2 regions of the Shewanella psychrophila genome follow, and region 2 is predicted to be linked to the other one. Evidence: predicted binding sites of a transcription regulator. Region 2 holds the regulator's gene; the other holds the start of a gene.
The links. The regulator sigma-54, encoded in region 2, starts transcription at its own class of promoters, with help from an activator protein. The targets are predictions, from matches to a motif close to GTTGGCACGNNNNTNGNNT.

Region 1: sps_RS14330 (superinfection exclusion B family protein) is a predicted target of sigma-54. The motif match lies at 1,902-1,920, and genes of this name have one in related genera.

The regions. Positions count from the first base shown of each region.
Region 1 is NZ_CP014782.1:3,324,439-3,327,656, forward strand. Features, by position in the region: gene sps_RS14315 (site-2 protease family protein) at 1-425, shown strand, start outside; tRNA gene sps_RS14320 (tRNA-Leu) at 548-632, opposite strand; gene sps_RS14325 (DUF3149 domain-containing protein) at 1,000-1,128, shown strand; gene sps_RS14330 (superinfection exclusion B family protein) at 1,249-1,860, opposite strand; gene sps_RS14335 (sensor histidine kinase) at 2,097-3,218, shown strand, end outside.
Region 2 is NZ_CP014782.1:5,852,160-5,855,377, reverse strand. Features, by position in the region: gene hpf (ribosome hibernation promoting factor) at 1-247, opposite strand, end outside; gene sps_RS25625 (RNA polymerase factor sigma-54) at 466-1,944, opposite strand; gene lptB (LPS export ABC transporter ATP-binding protein) at 2,096-2,827, opposite strand; partial or broken gene lptA (lipopolysaccharide transport periplasmic protein LptA) at 2,932-3,218, opposite strand, start outside.

The sequences.
Region 1 (3,218 bases), 2.5 Mb from region 2:
CCTATTGGTTAACTGGTAACGTATTTTTCGCCGGCCTGGCCGCCTTTAACGCCCTTTTAAACCTATTTAACCTGTTACCTATACTCCCACTCGATGGTGGACACATATTAAAAAGCATCAGCTTTTCGATGAACAGCGTCTTGGGTCTAGCCACCTGTATTGCCGGAGCAGCTGTGGGCGTTTACTTGAGCTACACCTTAGGTCTTGCACTATTGGGATTTCTGCTACTTATAGGCAGTTTAGAAATAGTATTCGAGTGGAAGACACGTCATCAGAGTCACTTGTTACCTCTAGACAGGTATGGACAGGTATTCTCAACTATTTGGTACTTTTTCACCGTTGGGGCACTCATAGCCATTATCTGGTATCTAGCTGGTTCGGGAGACGACATGTTGGGCTTACCACTGAAAATATTACAGAGCTAGAACACGATTGAATACAGGTATCAATAGGGAGACTTGGCCTCCCTATTTCTTGTCTGGAAGAAATGAGCAGACTAAAATTCAGACATAAAAAAACCTGCGCTAGGCAGGCTTCTCTATTTAATTGGTACCGGAGGACGGACTTGAACCGTCACGCTCGAAAGCAACGGATTTTGAATCCGTCGTGTCTACCAATTCCACCACACCGGCTTAATCAAATAGACTAACTAAAATCGTTTAAGACCTCAGTAAGTGACGGGCATTATACCTTTGAGACGACTAATGGCAAGCCTTTAAAATCAGAAAATAACTGACCGAACAATTTTCACTCTTATCCCAGTATTTATTCATCAGATAACTTACTATCAGATTAAATAGTACATATCTATCGTCCTCCACTATGCCTCCCCACTGACAACTAAATAAGCAAAAGTAGATGAACCCCATAGTTTTAACAATATCAACGCAATTTAATAATGATTCGGAGCGATTATTGATCGAGATCAGCAAGCTGATATCAAAACCAGATTAGGTTAGGGGTATGCAATAAAATGAATTTTTGAAAGAGGATTTCACTATGGCTTTTTGGTTAGATTTGATGTTTGGAAACCCAATCGGGCTGATGTCAATGATCGTTATTTTCTGCACCATAAGTATCATGGGATATCTTATGTGGATGTTTATTCAGAAGTCTAAGCCAGAATAAGCAAGTTTTCGATGAAGTTGCACCTTAAACAGGTGCAACTTCTAATGCAATGGGGGCATATTGCCCCCTATTTTTTACCCTAAAATCAAAAATATTGCGAAGCCTAAACCTGACAGGCTATTAAGCGGCGTGCTTTCTTGGGCCCACCACATTATTAGCAAAGGTTGGTCTGGCTTTAATCAAGTTTTGCATCTCTTCTTGGCTGGGCTCTCCAACCGGCAATCTTAACACTTGTCGATTCAGGTAAATCCTTGCACGCATAGAAATTTTGTAATCTGCTGTAGACCCTTGTATAGCATAGTTTTTCTGATTACCTAATAGCTCAATGATGTTCGCCGCCAGCAGACTTTTAACCGCTGGCTCATTTTGTGGCAGGGTCAAGATAGTCTCCCCCTGAAGAAAAAACTCACGCAACAGAGCCCGTTCAGTCGGATCTAAAAGCCTCACTTTCTCCTCGATTATTTCAATAGTCCGTTTTGATCTTAACGCACCGATGGCCTCATCTAAGAAATAGTTCACCACTTGAGTAATCAGGTAAGCGATGCCAATAATGAAGCCTAATCCAATGAAAGGAGAGTTAGCACTGACAACAGTTTCTAAGTTAACTGACGTCAAAATTCCTACAGGTACAAATAGCAAGGCCCCACTCACGATAGCCAACCAAAGCATAGAGCTGAAAATCAACTGCTTAGGGACCGATGGCTTAAATATCTGTGTCTTTATTTTCTGCATAAGAATACCTAGTGTCAAAAACCTGTACTTAAGTAAATTAAAAGCAAAATTAATGCCACTAATTTACTAAAAATATAGATTGCCAATAAATAGGATTTTTTGTTAATTTTTAAGCCACTAAGTCACTCAATTGGTAATTGTCAGACTATGCTTATGGAGGGATGCTTACTTTGACACAGTTCGAAGGCGAAAGTGAGCAAGTCTGACTTAGTTTTCAATGCTCAAGAAAAGGGTCCATGCATACTTTTACTAGCAGATTAATCAAAAGCCAGATAGGCCGAAAATTAACAATATCTATCATTTTATTTAGTTCATTAATCACCTTGATCACCACAGGTTTTCAACTGGTCAATGACTATAAAGGCGATGTCGATCGTATAACTCGACAATTTACCAGTATCGAAAAAGTTAACTTAGACGTGCTGGCGGCAAGCATCTGGGTAATAGATGAAAGATTAATAAACACTCAACTTAATGGCTTGATTCAGCTCCCCGACATCACCTATATTTCAATCAATGATGATAGCGGTCAAGTCTGGATCTCAGGTACACCGACACCTGAAAACACCATAGAAAAAACCTTCGAGCTCTTCTATAGCTCTGGCAACGACAGCATTCCTGTCGGCACCTTATTGGTTCAAGCAGACCTAAAAGCCGTTTACGATAAACTGCTGGACAGAGCCATCATCATTTTACTCTCCAACGCCATAAAGACATTTATAGTCGCAGGTTTTATACTTTTTCTTGTGTGGTTCATGGTCGCTAGACACTTACATCAGCTCAGCCAGTATTGTAAACGATTAGATCTAGATAGCCCTTTTGAGCCGCTAAAATTCGATCAAAACAATAAGAAAGGAGACGAGTTCCATCAAGTATCATTAGCAATAAATACCATGCAACAACAGTTAAGAACCTCATTTTCCGACATCAAGAAATCGAAACAGGAACTGCAGGATGCGTTAACCGACAGAGAAAGATTATTAGCCTTAGAAACCAGTTACAAAGAGGAACTGGCGAGACAAGTAAAGGAAAGAACTCAAGAACTAGAACAATCTCTCTTAGTATTAAAGCGAGCTCAGGAAGTGTTAGTCGAACAGGAAAAAATGGCAGCATTAGGAGGTCTAGTCTCTGGGGTAGCCCACGAAATTAATACCCCGATAGGGATCTGTTTAACAGCCGCTACCTCTCAGCTTGTTCATATCGAAGAGTTGCTGCTACTTATTCATGGTGAGACCACCACCTTAGAGGAGATCAACGCAATATTAGAAGAGTACCAGGAGAGTTGTGAGTTAATAGTCAGTAATATCACTAAGGCTAGCACCTTAATACAGAAATTTAAGACAGTAGCAGCCCAGCAG
Region 2 (3,218 bases):
GGTCGAGCTTATCAATCAGGGAGTCGATAGCGGCATACATGTCAGCATTCTCTGACATAGCGAAAACCTCACCACCAGCAAGGTGGAGTTTAGCTTCGGCTTTTTGCTGCATTTTCTGAACATTTAAAATAACGTGCACATTATTGATCTGATCGAAATGTCGTTCAAGCTTAGTGAACTTTTCTTCGACATAATGTCTTAGCGATTTAGTGATCTCTATATGGTGTCCAGTTAGGTTTATTTGCATAGAAATACTCCTCCAGTTTCCGATTGTTTCACTCTTAGGTTGATTTTAGGTAAATCTTTAGGGATTTAACTCACAACATAATTCCCTGTTATACCAGGAGTTGAGCCTAACTATTATCGACTACAGGCCGCTTCTGGTGATTAGCTCACAACATGAGAGCTAATCAGGTCAGTCACTAAACTAGAACTGTTAGTTAGGTATGACCTTATTTCCTTTTTCTACAAACTCTTACGTTGATTCGATGGTGGAATCAACATGGCTTCACGATACTTAGCTATGGTGCGTCTGGCGACCTTAATTCCCTGCTCCGCTAATAGCAAGGCCATCTTACTGTCGCTGAGTGGCTTCTGCTGGTTTTCGGCTGCGACCAATTTCTTTATGAAAGCACGAATAGCGGTAGATGAACACTCTCCGCCATCATCGGTCCCCACATGGCTGGAGAAAAAATATTTCAGCTCAAATATACCCCTAGGGGTGTGCATATATTTTTGTGTGGTGACCCGGGAAATGGTGGATTCATGCATCTCAACGGCTTCGGCTATATCGTTTAATACCATAGGTTTCATGGCTTCTTCACCATACTCGAAGAAGCCTTGCTGGAATTTAACGATACAGTTCGAGACTTTCAGTAAAGTGTCGTTGCGGCTCTCAAGGCTCTTAATAAACCACTTTGCCTCTTGTAGATGCCCTCGAATAAATTGACCATCAGCCTGATTTTTAGTGCTTTTAGCCATGGAAGCATAGTGTTGATTGACATTGATCTTCGGCATATTGTCTGGATTTAACTCAACTACCCAGCGACCTTTCTTCTTGGTCACAGTGACATCAGGGATGACATATTCATCTTTTCCTGGGGTAATTGCCAATCCGGGACGGGGATTAAGTGTCTGGATTAACTCAATGGCTTGTTTGAGATCATCTTCCTTGAGCTTGGTCTTACGCATTAACAGGCGGAAATCACGGCCGGCGATCAGATCCAGGTGGTCTTTTATAAGTAGCCTAGCGTTATCTATGTGTGGGGTTGTATCGGCATATTGTGCTAGCTGAATGATTAGGCATTCACTGAGGTCCCTTGCTGCAACTCCAATGGGATCGAAGTGCTGGATGCGCTTAAGTACGGCCTCTATTTCATCTTGCTCAATTTCAGGATCACCCATGGCTTCGAGGATGTCATCAACACTCTGAGTGAGATAGCCTCTCTCATCTATGGCGTCTATGATGGCCGTCGCTATGGCGAGATCGTTGTCTGAAAACGGTGTGAGATTTTTCTGCCATTCGAGATGTTCATACAAACCTTCGCTAGTCTCACCTTGGAAGGGCATATCGTCATCGCGCATTGCGCCGGAACTCGAATTGGGAGACGCCGTGTAGACTTCATCCCAGGTCGTGTCCATTGGGAGTTCTTCAGGCATTGAATCTTGGGTTAACGCCTCAGAGGTTTCAACCGCTGAACTGTCCAGTGGGCCATCGCTCTCTGCTGTGGCGCTAAAGTCATCTGTGTCAGTGGTCTTGTCTTCACCATTGACCGGGGGGTCGACTTGCTCTTCATCTAGTTCGAGAAGGGGGTTGGAGTCTAACGCTTGTTGGATTTCTTGTTGCAGTTCCAGCGACGATAGTTGCAATAGACGTATAGCCTGCTGCAGTTGTGGTGTCATGGTTAACTGCTGACCCATTTTAAGCTGGAGTGACGCTTTCATTTACCGCTATTCCCTTCATTGTAATTATAAAATGAGAAAGCCTGCTTTGACTTGTTTGGGGTTTCTCTGAGCCCCTAGACCTCAGGCTGAGTCAGCCGAGTGTCGATAATAGCTCATTTCTTGATGCGCTAAGAATGAGCCTCATGATTAACTATAGCTTGAATTGTTCACCTAAGTACACAGCTCGTACTTGCTGATTGTCTAAGATTTCGGCAGGTGTACCTTCAGCGATTAAATTTCCGTGGCTGACGATATAAGCACGTTCACAGACGTCTAAGGTTTCACGCACATTATGGTCGGTGATCAGTACACCTAAGCCGCGACTTTTAAGCTGCAGGATAATTTTTTTAATGTCGATAACTGAGATCGGATCCACACCTGCGAAGGGCTCATCTAGGAGAATAAACTTAGGATTAGCGGCTAAGGCCCTGGCTATCTCGACGCGTCGGCGTTCACCACCTGAGAGCGCCATGCCTTGGCTGTCTCGGATGTGGGTAATATTAAATTCTTCCAGAAGATTCTCGAGTTGTTCCTCTCGGGCATTGTTATCTATGTCTGAACGAGTCTGCAGGACAGCCATAATGTTATCTCGAACCGATAACTTTCTAAATATGCTCGCTTCTTGAGGAAGATAGCCAATGCCCTTTCTTGCCCTCAAGTGCATTGGATCTAAGGTCAAATCGTCATCATCGATCAAGATCCTACCCTTATCACTTTGCACTAAGCCTACAACCATGTAGAAAGTAGTCGTTTTTCCCGCACCATTTGGGCCTAAAAGACCGACGATCTGCCCAGTTTCCACTGTGATGCTGACATCTTGGACCACGGCTCTATTTTTATAACTCTTGGCAAGATTGACTGCCTTTAGCGTCATCTGGCTCATTGTTTTTCCTGCTCGATGATAGGTAGCTGAGTTGGAATTACGTCAGTATTTTCTTCTTGCCCCTTGGCTTGAATGTTATCTTCATCTTGCTTGATTTCAGGTAGTTGAGTCGGCAGTGGCTCAGTGGCGGGTTCTTTCGCCTTATCTTGACTAGTATCCTGATAGTTTTCCGGTTGAATAATGGTGATGACCCTATCCTTGCCTGTACTTTCTGCTATCAACTGCTGCTCAGCTATGTTGTAGCGAATCATATTACCTGTCACTCGGCTACCATCTTGCTCTAGCATGGCATTGCCTACCAAGGTTAAAGTTCTGCTCGATAGCTCGTATCTAATTTCTTTGGCACTGGCAGAAGCTGGACGTCCATCTTCCATTATCTGGGTGTAAGTCG